2 regions of the Caballeronia sp. TF1N1 genome follow, and region 2 is predicted to be linked to the other one. Evidence: riboswitches for the same ligand, from Rfam matches in the RefSeq annotation. Region 2 holds a riboswitch; the other holds the start of a gene.
What was found. A riboswitch is a leader RNA that binds a small molecule or an ion and turns the genes downstream of it on or off. The one in region 2 is predicted to bind cobalamin.

Region 1 (8,420 bases), on a different contig from region 2:
TTCTGCTCGGCGGCGCGCTGCGCTTCGGGCGACAGCGAGAACGCGACGCTGCCGACTTGCATGGCGTTACTCATCTTGCCCGCGAGCTTGGACGCCGCCGCGAAGTCGTGCGATTCCAGCACGACCTCCGTGCGGCCGCGCCACGCGGAGATCTTGCCGTCGCGATCCGTGCTCGGATAAACCGTGAACGAGCCGCTTTTCGCGGTCACGTTGTCGACGCCTTTTGCTTCGCGCAATGCGGCTTCGGCGCGCTGATTGAGCGTGGTGGTGAGCGACGATGGATCGGCCGCTTCCTGCTCGTAGAACAGCGTGATGTTGACGACATCTTGCGGCACTTGCGCGCTGGCTTGCGCGGATAGCGAAAGCACGCCGGATGGCTGCGGATTGGTAATTACCGTCTGAGCGGCGGCCGAAAGCGGAAGCGTGAGCGCGGCGCTCGACATCGCGACGAAGGCGAGGGCGGCGGCGGTTTTCTTGTCGATCATCTAAGGACTCCGAGTGCAAGAGCATCGCGTGATTCGCGACCGCACTTAGGCGCTTCGTTCGTTCCCTTAGTTCCCTTGAACGATTCGCGCGCCCTAGACCAGACGCTCGGTTATGAAGCGCCACTGCGCCTCGGTCACGGGCGTGATCGACAGCCGATTACCGCGCGCGAGCACTTGCATGTCGGCGAGTTCCGCGTGTTCGCGCAATGTCGCGAGCGGAATCAACAGCGTCTTCTTGACGAAGCGCACATCGACGAGCATCCAGCGCGGCGTCTCCTGCGTGGACTTGGCGTCGAAGTACGGGCTTTTGGCGTCGAACTGAGTGGGATCGGGATAGGCCGTAGAACAGACTTTGGCGATGCCCGCAATGCCCGGCTCCGGGCAACTCGAATGATAGAAGAGCACGCCGTCGCCGACTTGCATCTGGTCGCGCATGAAGTTGCGCGCCTGATAGTTGCGCACGCCCGTCCACGGGAGGGTTTTCTTCGGCGCGTGCGCGAGATGATCGATGCTCGCTTCGTCCGGTTCGGACTTCATCAGCCAGTAGCGCATGATGGATTCGGCAACGGGGTTTTAAAACGGGCTCGACAAAAGCAAACGGCATCGGTATGAACCGATGCCGCTGGAGTAGGGTCCCCACCTCGGCCGCTAGGCCGGCATCCTGAACCTGGGTTCAAGATTGGTCGCAGTAAGCAACACTTCGGGTACATCAGACAGAGTGACGCGCGCGCCCGTGCTGCAAGTTTCCACAACCGTGCCAATGTAGCATTGGTTCAAGGAATATATGACCTTGGCGAACCAGGCAGGGAGTAGTCACTCTACACCAATCGAATGTCTAATGCAGCCTCTCGACACCAATTGCGCAGTTTCTTTTTTCGATTGACATCGCGCGACCGATTAGCGTTCGCCAAGGAGCGGCGTGGCGGCACTTCGGTCACTGCACTTCATACTGCGCGATGACAGCACCAAGCTGTTCGTTCATGGAGTGCATCGTGCGGCGAATTTCCTCGGCGGGGAAGGCCTCGCCATGACGCACGCTTTCTTGCAGCCTCAGCAATTCGGAAGCGAGTGAAAGCGCGGCCATCACCGCGATGCGGTCTTGCCCGCGCACGTTGCTTGCATTGCGCACCTTGTTCATCTCGGCGTCGACCCGTGCCACCGCTTCCCGCAGCGCGCCTTCGGTTTCCGGCGAACAGGCGAGGCGATATTGCTGGCCGAGAATGGATACTTCGATCTGCGTGGTCGTCATGCCTTCTCTCCGTGATGATGCTCGCTGTGCTCTCCCGCGTGCGCATGCTCGTGCGCGGCTTGCACATCGTGAGAACGGGCATCGAGGAGATCGAGCTGATTTTCCGTCTCGGCATGATTCGCGGACTTGCCGCGCGGCAACTTTTCGAGAATCGCGTTCAGGCGGACCTGCGCGTCGTCGATCTTGGCCGAGAGGGAATCGCGTTCGGCTTGGAGCGTGTCGCGCTCTTCGCGCATTTGCACGAGCTCTGCCTGCACGTTCGCGTAGTCGCTACGCAGTTGTTCGATTTGTGCTTCAAGCGCGAGACGCGCCTGATTGTGCCGCTCGCTGATCTGGATCAGCCGGCCGATATTTCCTGACAGTGATTCGAGTTCGTTGAGCATGTGCTGCGTCCTCTAAAGACCTCGCATTCTAGCGCGGTTCAACGGAGCTTCCGATAATTGTCTCGTTTCGAGACGTAACAGCACGCGATCATGCGTGCATCGCGATGCATTCGTGTGTGGAAAGCGCGGGCGCTGCCGATGTGTTGCGACGGCGGGTTCTAGTTGGTTCGTCGTGAGCCGTGTGTCTTGCGATGATCGGCCAGGGTCGTTTCTTGACGGTCCTGAATCGCGCTCCTACACTTGCCGCACTTTTGGTGCTCGCGTCCGCATTTCTTTTGCGGGCGCAGTCAAACGGGAAACAGGAAGCGGCGCCGCCAAGGCCACGCCAACCTGTGCTGCCCCCGCAACGGTAAGCGACCGCAACGCAAGTTGCAAGTCGTCCCTTGCGCGTTTTTCGCCGCGCCGTCGTGTGAGTTTGCTTGCGAGTCTGTCTGATTCGCAAGAATCCGCCGCTCGACGCAGGCAAGGCGAAGAACGTGTCGATGCCACTGCGCTTCATGCGTGGGAAGGCGGGACGGTGTGTCGCCAGCCCGGATACCGGCCAACTGTTCAGCGCGTTCGTCTGTTCGCATTCGAGCGCGCTCGTCGCGCATTGGCCTTGCGGGGAGCGAGGTCGCGCCAGCCTACGCATGGGAACATTTCACGCATGGTATCGCCACTTGCCCGACACGCGGGCAGACGCAAAACGATCGAACGCGCTGCGCTCGTCGCCCTCAACACATGGCTGCTCGCTCATGAAGCGCTCGCGGACGAAGCCTCGCAACCGCCGCTCGCGCCCGTCGTCGTGACCGCGACGCGCACCGCGCAACCTCTCGCCGATACGATCGCGCAGACTTCGCTCTTCGACGCCCAGGATATCGCCGATAGCAATGCCTACGACGCGCTCGGCGTCATCGGTCTTGCGCCCGGCGTGCAGGTGACGCGCAATGGCGGCCCGGGAGCGAATGCAAGCGCGTTCATACGCGGCGCGTCCTCGACGCAATCGCTCGTTTTGATCGACGGCGTGCGTGTGGAGTCCGCATCGCTCGGCTCGGCGCAGCTTGCGCAGATCATGCCGGATCAGATCGACCGCATCGAAGTCGTGAACGGCAACGTGTCGGCGCTGTACGGCTCGGGCGCGATCGGCGGCGTCGTGCAGATCTTCACGAAAGACGGCGAGGCGCATCCGCCGCGCTTCTACTTCGAGACGGAATACGGCAGCTATCACACGCAGCGGCAAGCGGCGGGCGTTTCCGGCGCGCTCGATAGAGAAGGCCGCACGACCTTCAGCTTCAACGTATCGCGCGAGAAGACCGATGGTTTCTCGTCGATCGATCCCGCGCTCGCGCCCAACGCCAATCCGAACGCGAACGGTTATCTGAACGAAAGCATCGCGGCCACGCTGCGCCACAAGTTCGGCGACAAATGGGACGCGGGCGTGCGCTTCTATCAGTCGAACGGCATCGACAGTTTCGACGATGCCTACGGCTTGCCCGGCGATCTCAACGATTCGCACAGTCGCGTGCGGTCGACATCGGTGTTTGCGAACGGCCGTATCACGGACCAGTGGACCACGCATTTCACGGTCGCGCAGGGACAGGACCGCGCGAACATCGAGCAGAACGGCATCTATACGAGCCGCTTCAATTCCGAGGATCGCCAGTATCTGTGGCAGAACGACTTTCGCCTGACGGAGGCGCACAAGCTCCTGTTCGGTTACGAGCATCTCGACCAGACGCTCGATTCGGATCAGTTCAGCGCGCCGGATCGTCACGTGAATTCGGTGTACGCGGGCTATGTGGGACGCTTCGGTCCGAGCGAAGTGCAGGCCAATCTGCGCCACGACCAGTATTCCGATTTCGGCGGCGCGAACAGCTACTATCTGGGCTATGCGTACAACATCGACACGCACTGGCGCGCGAGCGCGAGTTACGCGGCGTCGTTCCGCGCGCCGAGCTTCGACGATCTCTACTATCCGTTCAGCGGCAATCCGTCCATTCAGCCCGAGCGCAGTCATTCGGTGGAAGCGGCGCTGCAGTACGCATCGGACCAAGTGGGCGTGCTGCGCGTGACGGCGTTTCAGACGCGCTATTCGAATCTGATCGATTACGTATCGGACGGCAGCGGCTTCTATATCGCGCAGAACGTCGGACGCGCGAAGGTGCAGGGCGTCGAGGGATCGTGGGCAGGGCATGTCGGCGCCACTGATTTGCGCGCGGGCGTGACGTTCCAGAATCCCGTCGATGAAACCGGCAATCAGGACCTGACGCGCCGTGCGCGGCGTTTCGCGAGTTTCAGCGCGCATCGCTCGATAGGAAGCTGGCGCGTGGGTGGCGAGTGGATCGTGAGCGGTGCGCGCAGCGATTACGATTCGACGCTCGCGGGCTATGGCGTCGTGAATCTGTCGGCGCGCTATGACATCACGAAGTCGTGGTACGTGAGCGCGCGTGTCGACAACCTCTTCGACCGGAACTATGAACTGGCTTATTCGTACAACACGCCGAGGCGCGGCGCTTATGTCACGCTCGGCTGGCGCCCGTCGTGAGCGACACCGTTGACCTGCGCCGCGCGATGAACGCGAAACGCGCGTTAGGCATCTGGGCTGCGCTCGGGCTTGCCGCGTTGCTTGTGTTCATGGCGTCGCTCGCGCTCGGCAGCGTCGCGTTGCCCTTGCCGCGCGCCATCGCGGCGTTGCTGCACGCGCATGCGGCCGCGCCCGATATCGCCGATGACATCGTGCTCACCTTGCGTTTGCCGCGCGCGCTTGCGGGTTTCGCTTCGGGCGCCTTGCTCGCGCTTTCCGGCGCGCTGCTGCAAGTGCTGTTGCGCAATCCGCTGGCCGAGCCGTACGTGCTCGGCGTATCCGGCGGCGCAGCGACCTTCGCGCTCACGGCGATGCTCGCGTCGCTGCCGTGGTGGGGCATCGATCTGGCGGCGTGCGCGGGCGCGTTCGCATCCATCGTGCTGGTGCTCGGACTCGCGCGACGCGACCTGTGGCACGGCGACCGCGATGCCTCGCCGCGTCTTCTGCTGACAGGGGTCGTGATAGCGGCGGGCTGGGGCGCGCTCATCACGTTGATCCTCAGCATTGCGCCGGAGAATCGCTTGCGCGGGATGATCTTCTGGCTGACGGGCGACCTGAACGGCGCAGCGACGCCGTGGCCCGCGCTGATCGCGCTCGTCGTCGCGATGATCGTCGTCGTGCCGCTCGCGCCGCAACTCAACGTGCTGTTGCGTGGCGATACGGCCGCGCGTTCGCTCGGCGTGCCTGTCTCGCGCGTGCGGCTGTCGGTGTATCTCGTCGCATCGCTTGCGGCAGCGGCGGCTGTCACGACGGCGGGCACCATCGGCTTCGTTGGGCTCGTCGTGCCGCATTTATTACGGCTCGCGTTCGGCAACGATCAGCGCATGCTCGTGCCGGCGTCGGCGCTAGCAGGCGGCCTCGCGGTAATGAGCGCCGATCTCGTCGCGCGCACGGCGATCGCGCCCGCGCAATTGCCGGTGGGCGTGGTGACCGCACTCGTCGGCGTGCCGATGTTCCTGTGGATGCTGCTGGCGAGACCGCGATGACCCTGCATATCGAACACGTCAGCTTGCGCGCGGGCGCACGCACGCTCGTGGAAGACCTCACACAAAGTATCGGCGCGGGCGAGATGTGGTGCATAGCCGGGCCGAACGGCGCGGGCAAAACCACGCTCATTGGCGTGCTCGCGGGTTTGACAAAGCCGGCCAAAGGCGCGATATCGCTCGATGGCCGCGCACTCGCGTCCTGGCGCGCGGCGGATCTCGCACGCGCGCGCTCGCTGATGCCGCAAAGCTCGCACGATGCCTTCAGCGCGACCGTACTCGACACCGTGCTGCTGAACCGCTTTCCGTATGTCACGGGCTGGGGCTGGGAGAGCGCCGAAGACCGCGCTGCCGCGCATGCCGCGCTCGATGCGCTCGGTCTTCTATCGTTCGCCTCGCGCGATGTCCTGACATTGTCGGGCGGCGAACGGCAACGCGTGACGCTCGCCGCCGTGCTGTGCCAAAACACACCGCTCTTGCTGCTCGACGAACCGCTCGCGCATCTGGACCTGCATCATCAAATCGATTGTCTGCACGTACTGGCCGACGCCGCGCGCAAGTCCGGCCGCACGGTGATTTTCTCGTGTCACGATCTCAATCTCGCGCGGCGCTTTTCGACGCACGCGCTTTTGCTCGATGGCAAGGGCGGCGCGCACGCCGGTCTCGTCGCGGACGTGCTCACGCCTGAACGCGCGAGCGCCGCGTTCGGCTATCCGCTAGCCTTGATTCGCGATGGCGAGCACGAAGCGCTCGTGCCGTCCATTCCCGTTGCACGCACCTGAAGGATTGCCGATGTCAAACGCCCACGACTTGCCCACGCCCCGCGCGCCAGACCGTTCGCGCGAAGCCGAACTGCAACGCATCATCGATACGAAAACGAAGCCGCCGGGCAGCCTCGGTCGGCTCGAAACGCTCGCGCTGCAAATGGGCGCGATTCAGCGCACGACGAAGCCGCGCATCGAGCGCCCGGCGATGATCGTGTTTGCGGGCGATCACGGTATCGCGGCCGAGGGCGTGAGTCCGTATCCGCAAGAAGTGACCGCGCAGATGGTCGCGAATTTTCTGGCGGGCGGCGCGGCGATCAACGCGCTGTCGCGTTCGGTCGGCATGATGCTCGAAGTGGTCGATGCGGGCGTGGCGACACCGATTCCCATCGATAGCGGCTACGAGCGTCTGTCGCTCGGCCTCGGCACGCGCAACTTCGCGAAGGAAGCGGCGATGTCGCGCGAGACCGCGCTCGAAGGCATCGCGCGCGGCGCGGCGCGTGTGCGGCATCACGCGGCGCTCGGCACGAACGTGATCGGCTTCGGCGAGATGGGGATTGCGAACACGTCGGCGGCGGCGTGCCTGATGAGCCGTCTGTGCGGTGTGCCCATTGGCGAATGCGTCGGACGCGGCACGGGTCTCGACGATCGCGGCCTTGCGCACAAGCGCGACGTGCTTGGCCGAGCGCTCGCGTTGCATGCGGCCGAAGGCGATGCAATCGACACGCTCGCGACGTTCGGCGGCTTCGAGATCGCGATGATCGCGGGTGCGTGTCTCGCTGCGGCGGACGCGGGCATGACGATTCTCGTCGATGGCTTCATCGCGACTTCCGGCCTGCTCGTCGCGGCGAAGATCGCACCCGAGGTGCTCGACTACTGCGTGTTCGCGCATGCGTCGAACGAGGCGGGGCATCGGGGCATGCTCGCGCATCTGCATGCGGAGCCGCTGTTGCAACTCGACATGCGGCTTGGCGAAGGCACGGGCGCGGCGCTCGCGTTGCCGATCCTGCGCGCGGCCGTGGCGTTCGTCGATGAGATGGCGAGCTTCGAGGCGGCGGGTGTCACGGATAAGCGAGAGTGACGGCGATGAGCATCACCCGCAAGCGCTGCGCGAGGTCGGGGCGCGTCACTGCGTTCAAGCGCGCGGGCGTCTCGACTCGCTTGCCGCAATGACCCGTCCGCTCGACGAACTGCGCTACTTCTTCACCGCGCTCGGTTACTTCACGCGCGTGCCGGTGCCGCGTTGGGTTGGCTTCGAGCGCGCTTATTTGAACGCGGCGGCGCGTTATTTTCCGCTCGTCGGCGTGATGGTCGGCGGTATTGCCGCGCTCGTCCTGCTCGCGGCGTTGCGCGTGCTTCCGTTGGGGGTTGCCGTGTTGCTGTCGATGGCCGCCACGCTCGTGCTGACCGGCGCGTTCCACGAAGACGGTCTTGCCGATTGCGCCGATGCCTTCGGCGGCGGCTATACGCGCGATGACGTGTTGCGCATCATGCATGACTCGCGCATCGGGGCGTTCGGCGCGATTGCGCTCGTCATTGCACTGGCGCTCAAGTGGCAGACGCTTGCGAGCACGCCGCCGCTCATTGCCGCATGGTTGCTGATCGCCGCGCACGCCGCGAGCCGCGTTTTCGCCATCAGCTATCTCGTCACGCTCGACTATGTGCGCGCCGAGGGCAAGGCGAAGCCGGTCGCACAGCGCATGAGCGCGGGCTCGTTTCTGATTGCGATGATCTTCGGCGTGCCGTGGCTCTTTGTCATCGACTGGAAATTCGCCTGCCTGACGCTCGCGTTGCTCACGGTGCTGCGCTGGGCGATGGGAGGTTACTTCGTGAAGCGCATCGGCGGCTATACGGGGGATTGTCTCGGCTTCGCGCAACAGGTGTTCGAACTGGCCATTTATCTCATCGGGCTCGCATGGATCTCGTACTGATCCGGCATCCAGCCGTGCGCGTCGATGCAGGCGTGTGCTACGGCCAGAGCGATGTTCCCTTG
Region 2 (8,420 bases):
GGCGAAGCGGAAGTCCGATCCGGCTCGGAATTGACGCGTCGAGAATTGATGCATCAGCTCGTGTAGCCGTCGCGGATCAGGCGGCATAGAACCGGCGCCATCGCGGGCTCCTCGGGTTCGCCTCGGTCGACCCATGCGGCGAATGCCTTCACGTCGTCGGTGAATGGCGGTTCGCCGCGCGCCTTGCGGATGACGTTGTGAGCGCTCAGCAAAGCTTTCGCGGGCGCCACGATCGATGCGATGAGCGGCCCCTTCGCCGGGCCGAAGTCGAAATTGTCCATGCCGTGCTTATCGGCATTGGCGATGGAGACTTGAGGCTTAGCAGGTCTGGTGGCGTCGCGCTTGCACGGCGGGGGCGTTATAAGCCACGCCTCAAAACGGCAACTCACCCTGCCGCTTTTCAACAACCGCGATCTCCGGCAACGGCTGCGCGCGCAGCCAGCGATCGATCGCGTCGACGACATGCCGACGTTCGGCTTCATCGAGTACCTTGCCCGCCGCGATGTCGTGCCATTTCGCCAGACAACCGCGGCAGCACGTCGCCGTCGCGTGCTGCGCGATGAACACCGGATGCCCGCGAAACGGCGTCTGCTTGCCATCGTTGAGCGGCGCTTGCGGCGCAAGGCGCTTCGCAATCAGCTCATGCGCCTGCGCGACGACCGCTTCCACCCCGCGTTCGCGCAGATAGCGCCCTTCCCGCACACCCAACGCAAAACGCCTGCGAAACGCGGATTTGGCGAGCGCGGCGAAGACGGCGTCGAGATCGCGCATCGACCTTCATTCCTTGCCGTAGAGCGTGGAATCGGCGAAACCTTGGGCGTCGAGCACACGGCCCACGAGAATCAGCGCCGTGCGTTGCAGACCCACCGCCCGCACCTTCACCGCGATATCCGCAAGCGTGCCTTCCACGCGCGTTTCATCCGGCCAACTCGCGCGAAACACCACGGCGACAGGACAATCCGCGCCGTAATGCGGCAGCAGATCGTCGACGATACGCTCGATATGCCGCACGCCAAGATGAATGGCGAGCGTCGCACGATGACGCGCCAGCTCCGCGAGCGATTCGCCTTCGGGCATCGACGTTTTCGCGGCATAGCGCGTGAGAATCACGGTCTGCGAGATGCCCGGCAAGGTGAGTTCGCGTTTGAGCGCCGCCGCCGATGCCGCCGTCGCCGTCACGCCCGGCACGATCTCATAAGGAATCGCGAGTGTATCGAGACGGCGCATCTGCTCGCCTGTCGCGCCGTAAAGCGAAGGGTCGCCGGAATGCACGCGCGCCACGTCTTCTCCCCGCGCGTGCGCGTTTTCGAGCAACGCGACGATCGCATCGAGATCGAGTTCCGCCGTGTTCACGACACGCGTCGCCCGATGCCCGCTCAACACTTCGTCGGGCACGAGCGAGCCCGCATAAAGAATCACTGGACACGAGCGGATGAGCCGCTGGCCCTTCACGGTGATGAGTTCCGGGTCGCCCGGTCCGGCGCCGATGAAATAGACGGTCATGGAAGAGGAAGTTCGGTTGTGAGTGCATCGAGCGCGCTTGCCGGATCGTCGAGTGCGCGATCGGCTTCGGGAAGCGCGGGCCGCGCAAGCATCACGACGGGCAAGCCGCGTTCGCGCGCCACCGCGAGCTTCGCTTCGGTCGCGCGGCCGCCGCTGTTTTTGCTGACGACGACATCGATACGCGCCGCATCGAACAACGCGCGCTCGCCTTCGATGCTGAACGGCCCGCGCGCATCGACGATCCGCGCACGCGCGTTGCCTTCGTGCGGGTCGAGACAACGGATAGTCCAGAATTGCGACGCGGGTATCTCGTCCAGATGCGCAAGCGGCTCGCGTCCGAGCGTGAATAACGGCTTTTCATAGGCCGCGATTGCATCGACGACGCCTGGCCAATCGCGCGCCTCGCGCCAGATGTCGCCTGCTCGCGGTTGCCATGCCGGACGACGCACGGCCCACAAGGGCACGCCAATGAGCGTACACGCTTCGCGTGCATGACGGCTCATCTGCGCGGCGTAGGGATGCGTGGCATCGAGCACGAGCGCGATGTCTTCTTCACGCAGATACGTTGCCAGACCCGCCACGCCGCCAAAACCGCCGACGCGAACCTCACATGCGAGATCCGTCGGCACACGCCCGAGCCCCGCGAGACTGTAGACATGCGACGTGCCCAGCTTGCGCGCAATGACGAGCGCGTCGCCGGTGCCGCCGAGCAATAGCACGCGCTTCATTGCGCGCTCCCGACGATTTGCCCTTGCCTGTCGATGGCGAAAGTCTCCACGACGATGCCTTGCGGCACGACGTCGAGCGCCACTTCGCGGGCTCGCGCGCAGACGATATCGCCGAGCGCGATGCCTTCGCCGCGCGCCAGCTTAAGCGCCTCCTGACTCGTGTTGGCCGCGCGAATCGCGTGCTGCAACGCGATGCTCGCGCCAGCATCGGCGGCCCAGGTGGCGAGAAGCGGCAAGTCGATACTCGACGTGCGGCTGTGCAGATCCATATGTCCCGCCGCAAGCTTGCTGAGTTTGCCGAAGCCGCCGCAAACACTAAGTTTTTCGACCGGCGCGCGACGCAAGTGCTTCAAAACCGCACCCGCGAAATCGCCCATTTCGATGAGCGCCATATCCGGCAAGCCGTAACGCGCGCGCATGGCGTCCTCGCTCTGATTGCCGGTGCACGCCGCGATATGTTGCACGCCATTGGCGCGCGCGACATCGATCCCCTGATGGATCGACGCGATATAAGCCGCACACGAAAACGGCCGGACTATGCCGGTGGTACCGAGTATCGACAGTCCGCCGATAATGCCGAGCCGCGGATTCATCGTCTTGAGCGCAAGCGCCTCGCCATTCTCCACGCCGATGCTCACGTCGAAACCGCCCGCATAACCCGCTTGCGTGGCGAGTGCTTCGAGATGCTCGCTCATCATTTTGCGGGGAACGGGGTTGATGGCCGGCTCGCCGATCGGCAACGCAAGGCCCGCGCGCGTCACGGTGCCAACGCCCGGCCCCGCATGAAAGCGTACGCCATGCCGCGCCGCAAGCCGCACGCGAGCTATGACGAGCGCGCCATGCGTGACATCGGGATCGTCGCCGGCATCCTTGATGACGCCCGCTTCCGCTGCATCGCCGGCAAGACGGCAGAACGCGAGCGGCATGGTCACGGACTGGCCCTTCGGCAGCACGATCTCCGCGCGCTCGCTCGGCTCGCCGAGCAACAAAAGGCGCGCGGCCGCGAGACTCGTCACGGTCGCGCAGCTTCCCGTCGTGTAGCCGCTTCTGAGCGGCGCGGACTGTTCGGGCGTTTCGTCACGCATCGGGATGGTCATTCGCCGGCGAGCTCATGGCTTCTTCGCGTGCAGAAGCGTGATCGGCAGCGCTTGCCGCCATGTATCGAAACTGCCGAGCGGCTCGGCCCGTGCGATGCCGATCCGCGTCAGCTCGCCGCCATGCTCCGCGCGCCATGCAACGAGCGCCGCTTCGCTCTGCAAGGTCACGGCGTTGACGATCAGCCGACCGCCCTGCCGCACGCGCGCCCAGCACGCATCGAGGAGACCCGGCACGGTCACGCCGCCGCCGATGAACACGGCATCCGGCGCGCTCAAACCGTCGAGCGCGCCGGGCGCCTCGCCCTTGACGAGTTGCAGCGCAGGCACGCCGAGCGCATCGCGGTTATGTTCGATGAGACGCTGCCGCCCTTCGTTCGCTTCGATTGCAATCGCGCGGCAAGCGGGATGCGCGCGCATCCACTCGATACCGATGGACCCGCAACCCGCGCCGACATCCCACAGCAATTCGCCCGGTTGCGGCGCGAGACGTGCGAGCGTCACGGCGCGTACATCGCGCTTGGTGAGCTGGCCGTCGTGCCGATACGCGTCGTCGGCAAGACCCGGCGTGAGCGATGGCCCCGCGTGGCCCGCATGCGTGCGGCATTCGATCGCCATGAGATTGAGCGCCGCCACGCGTGGCTCGCGCCAGTCGTCCGCACGTTCGTCGAACCGGCGTTCGTTCGCGCCGCCCAGATGCTCGAACACCGTCACGCGGCTCGCGCCGAAACCATGCAGCGTGAGAAGCTGCGTGACGGCGGCGGGTGTTGCGCCATCGGCGCTCAGGACGAGCAGACGTCCGCCGCGAAACACATGCGCGAGCAGGGACGCCACCGGCCGCCCGACGAGCGACACGCATTGCGCGTCCTGCAACGGCCAGCCCAAGCGCGCCGCCGCCAGCGACAGCGACGAAGGCGCGGGCATGACGCGCATTTCTTCCGCGGATAATTCGCGCGCAAGCGTGGCGCCGACGCCGAAGAACATGGGGTCGCCGCTCGCAAGCACGCATGTTTGGACGCCGCGCTCGGCGAGCACGGCATCGACGGAAAACGGGCTTGGCCATGGCACGCGGCGCGCCGCGATACGCGCCGGCAGAAACGCGAGGTGACGTTCGCCGCCGTGGATCGACCGTGCTTCGAAGAGCGCGCGCCGCGCCTCGCGGCCAAGCCCATGCCAGCCGTCCTCGCCGATACCCACGACGGTCAGCCAGTTCGACATGTGCGGCCTCCTACGGGCGAATCCCGCGTTTGAAGCACCCGCGCAAGGCGGGAAGCGGTCTGATGGTCGATAAAAGCGGGCATAATAGCGCGTTCGTCGGTGCCTGAAGGGTTCGATCGGTATCGAGCCTCATGGCCTAACAGGGAACACAGCAAAACTGTGGCTGCCCCCGCAATTGTACGCAGCGAGTCCGCGCTCCACTGCCACTGGTTTTTACCGGGAAGGCTAGCGCGAATGTCGACCTGCCAGCCAAGAGACCTGCCGACGTAAGCATTCACTGCTATTCAACGCTATTCAACGCAATTGCGCGAAGCCTGCCGGGCGGGGTGTACCGGTTCGCAACTTAAGCGCTTGAGCATACGGTCGAGCTTTTGGAATCGTTCTTGCCGCCTCGGTCTTCGGCCTGTCCCGGCCTCATGCGTATCGTGCCCGCACGCGATGGCGCCCTTGCGCGCGTGCGTCTTGCCGGTGGCGAGTTGCGTCGCGAAGCCGCGCATGCCGTGGCGCACGCCGCCGAGCGCTGCGGTTCCGGCACGATCGAAGTGACCAATCGCGCCAATCTGCAACTGCGCGGCATTCGCGACGATGCCCACGCGGAACTCATCGACATCGTGCTCGCGGCGGGCCTCGGTCCGACCACGGCCGGCGCCGACGATATCCGCAATGTCATGCTGAGTCCGCTTGCGAGGACGGGAACGCGTGCGCTTGCAGCGGATATCGTCGAAAGCATGCAGGCCAATGCCGCGTTGCACGCGTTGTCGCCGAAGTTCGCGTTGCAGATCGACGATGGCGAAACGCTTGCGATGCTCGATCATCCGCACGATCTTTGGCTTTCAGCGCTGGACAATGGCGCGCGCTTCGCATTCGGCTTTGCAGGATCGATGCCGCATCGTGAGGAACATGCGCCTGCCTCGGGCGCGATCGCCCGTGACGACGCGAAGCGCTTCATCCTGGCCGTGCTGCAGGCGTTTTTAGCGCTGGCATCGGTGCAAGAACACCGCATGCGCGATGTGCTCGCACGCGTTGGAATAGCGGGCTTTCTCCATGCCCTCGACTTCGAAACACAGCACGACGCCGCTCTTCAGACATGGCGTCGCGCGCCTTCCGATGCAACGTTACGACTCGGCGCGCGTGCGGACTATGTCGGCGCGCAAGCGCCGCTCGGCCGCCTCGATGCTAATACGCTTCACGCAATCGCCGATCTCGCCGAAGAACGCGTCGTGATGACGCCCTGGCAAAGTGTGTTGCTGCCGGACGTGCACGCGAATCGCATGACGCATGTCGTCGACGCCCTTCGCGCGCTTGGCCTCGCCACCGATCCACGCGATCCGTTCGCGCGTCTGATCGCATGCGCGGGTTCTTCGGGCTGCGCGAAAAGCCGTGCCGATACGAAAGCGGACGCGCATCGATTAGCCGCCTTGCTGCCCGAGCATGCGCACGCGCATCTGAGCGGCTGCGAGCGCTTTTGTGCGGCGGCGCATCCCGTCGAAAACACGCTCGTTGCCGTTGCGCCCGGCCGCTACGACGTGCTTCGAGGCACACACGTGATCGCCCATAACCTCCTCATCGAAGAGGCGGCCGCATGGCTCGCCCGGAGTCATGCCGATGTCTGACTATATCCGCGACGGTGCGGAGATTTACCGGCAATCGTTCGCGACGATTCGCGCCGAAGCCAACCTCGCCGCCATTCCCGCCAACCTCGAAAAGCTCGCCGTGCGGCTGATTCATGCGTGCGGCATGATCGATATCGTCGATGACCTGCGCTTCTCGTGCGATGCCGGTATCGCGGGCCGTGAAGCGCTCGTGAGCGGCGCGCCCATTCTCTGCGATGCGCGCATGGTCGCCGAAGGCATCACGCGCGCGCGCCTTCCCGCGAATAATCGCGTGATCTGCACGCTCGGCGATGCCTCCGTGCCGGAACGCGCCCGTGCGATGCACAACACGCGCTCCGCTGCCGCAGTCGAACTCTGGCGGCCTGATCTTGCGGGTGCGATCGTCGCAATCGGCAATGCGCCCACCGCGCTCTTTCATCTACTCGACATGATCGACGACGGCGCACCGAAGCCCGCGCTCATCCTCGGCTTTCCAGTGGGCTTTATCGGCGCGGCGGAATCGAAAGCCATGCTTGCCGCCGACAGCCGTGGCATTCCTTTCGTCGCGTTGCTCGGACGACGCGGCGGCAGCGCGATGGCGGCGGCCGCCGTGAATGCGCTCGCATCGGAGGCCGAGTGATGAGCGGAAGACTCCATGGTCTGGGCGTCGGTCCGGGCGATCCCGATCTCATCACGGTGAAGGCGTTGAAGCTGCTCAAGGCGGCGCCCGTGGTCGCGTATTTCGTCGCGAAGGGGAAGAAGGGCAACGCGTTCGGCATCATCGAATCTCATCTCGAAGACACGCAGACGCGCTTGCCGCTCGTCTATCCCGTGACGACCGAAGCGCTCGAACCGCCGCTTTGCTACGAGACGATCATCAGCGCGTTCTACGATGAATGCGCGCTCGCCATTGCGGATCATCTCGAAGCCGGCCGCGACGTGGCGGTGATCTGCGAAGGCGATCCGTTCTTCTACGGCTCGTACATGTATCTGCACGATCGCCTTGCCGCGCGCTTCGAGGCAGAAGTCGTGCCCGGCGTCTGTTCGATGCTGGGCGGCGTCGCAGTGCTTGGCGTGCCACTGGTTTATCGTAATCAGAGCCTTGCGGTGCTATCGGGCGTTCTTTCGGAAGCCGAACTAAAACGAAAGCTGGCGACGAGCGATGCCGCCGTCATCATGAAGCTCGGCCGCAACTTCGACAAAGTGCGTCGTGTGCTGGCGGAACTCGGGCTCGACAAACGCGCGTTGTATGTGGAACGCGCGACGATGGCGAATCAACGCATCGTGCCGCTGAACGAAGTCGATCCAATGGCATCGCCCTACTTCTCGCTGTTGGTCGTGCCGGGGACGAAATGGAGCGCATAGACGTAGCGAAGCCGCTTGCCATCGTCGTGCTCGGCAACGGTGCGCTGACTATCGCGCGCAAGATTCAGGCGTGTCGTCCGGGATCGCTCGTTCATGGGCTCGCTAGTCGCGTGAACGTGGACGTCTCCTTCGACGACTTCGGCGCGCACGTGCGGGCACTCTACGCGGCAGGCTCGCCAATCGTCGCGCTGTGTTCAGCAGGCATCGTGATTCGCGCGCTGGCAGCGTCGCTTGCGAATAAAGGCGCGGAGCCGCCGGTGCTCGCCGTCGCGCAGGACGGCAGCGTGGTCGTGCCGCTGCTCGGCGGCATGAGCGGCGTGAACGTGCTTGCGCGTGAAATCGGCCAGATGCTCGGTATCGTACCGGCCATCACGACGAGCGGCGAATTACGCTTCGGTCAATGTCTGCTCGCGCCGCCCGAAGGCTACGTACTGGCGGATATCGAACGCGGCAAGCGCTTCGTGTCCGACTTGCTTGGCGGAGCAACGACGCGCGTGGAAGGCCACGCGCCGTGGCTCGATCAGGCAGCCCTTCCTCGCGCCGACGATGCGTTGCGCGCCATCCGCATCACGCCCGAAAGCGCCCGCGATGAACACAGTCTCGTGATTCATCCACGTTGTGTGATTGCATGGATCGAAGACGACGCGACGAACGGCGAAGTAGCGGAATGCGTACGCAAGGCACTTCAAGCACGAAGCCTCGCGCCGCTCGCACTCGCTGTGCTGGTCGCGCCCACGCACGCAATGACATCGCAACGTCTCGCCGATGCCGCGCAAGCGCTCGACGTGCCATTGCGTTTCAGCGACGCCCCGCCTTTCGATGTTTCGCACAACGGCGACGTTGCATTGCACGTCGCCAACGCGCCCGTCGATGCGCAGGCGATAGGCCGTGCACGCGGCACGTTGACCGTGATCGGTCTC

Region 1: another riboswitch for cobalamin. It lies ahead of LDZ28_RS03080 (TonB-dependent receptor domain-containing protein); the one in region 2 lies ahead of cobG (precorrin-3B synthase).

The regions. Positions count from the first base shown of each region.
Region 1 is NZ_CP084626.1:662,187-670,606, forward strand. Features, by position in the region: gene LDZ28_RS03055 (SIMPL domain-containing protein) at 1-485, opposite strand, end outside; gene LDZ28_RS03060 (EVE domain-containing protein) at 579-1,037, opposite strand; RNA gene ssrS (6S RNA) at 1,115-1,297, opposite strand; gene LDZ28_RS03070 (cell division protein ZapA) at 1,420-1,734, opposite strand; gene LDZ28_RS03075 (ATPase) at 1,731-2,117, opposite strand; cobalamin riboswitch at 2,353-2,678, shown strand; gene LDZ28_RS03080 (TonB-dependent receptor domain-containing protein) at 2,764-4,641, shown strand; gene LDZ28_RS03085 (iron ABC transporter permease) at 4,668-5,666, shown strand; gene LDZ28_RS03090 (ABC transporter ATP-binding protein) at 5,663-6,445, shown strand; gene cobT (nicotinate-nucleotide--dimethylbenzimidazole phosphoribosyltransferase) at 6,456-7,508, shown strand; gene LDZ28_RS03100 (adenosylcobinamide-GDP ribazoletransferase) at 7,597-8,358, shown strand; gene cobC (alpha-ribazole phosphatase family protein) at 8,343-8,420, shown strand, end outside.
Region 2 is NZ_CP084627.1:586,512-594,931, reverse strand. Features, by position in the region: gene LDZ28_RS16740 (TerC family protein) at 1-34, shown strand, start outside; gene LDZ28_RS16735 (hypothetical protein) at 54-281, opposite strand; gene LDZ28_RS16730 (DUF4186 domain-containing protein) at 373-771, opposite strand; gene cobM (precorrin-4 C(11)-methyltransferase) at 778-1,503, opposite strand; gene LDZ28_RS16720 (cobalt-precorrin-6A reductase) at 1,500-2,231, opposite strand; gene LDZ28_RS16715 (cobalt-precorrin-5B (C(1))-methyltransferase) at 2,228-3,316, opposite strand; gene cbiE (precorrin-6y C5,15-methyltransferase (decarboxylating) subunit CbiE) at 3,341-4,543, opposite strand; cobalamin riboswitch at 4,624-4,824, shown strand; gene cobG (precorrin-3B synthase) at 4,927-6,156, shown strand; gene LDZ28_RS16700 (precorrin-8X methylmutase) at 6,149-6,775, shown strand; gene LDZ28_RS16695 (precorrin-2 C(20)-methyltransferase) at 6,775-7,500, shown strand; gene cobJ (precorrin-3B C(17)-methyltransferase) at 7,488-8,420, shown strand, end outside.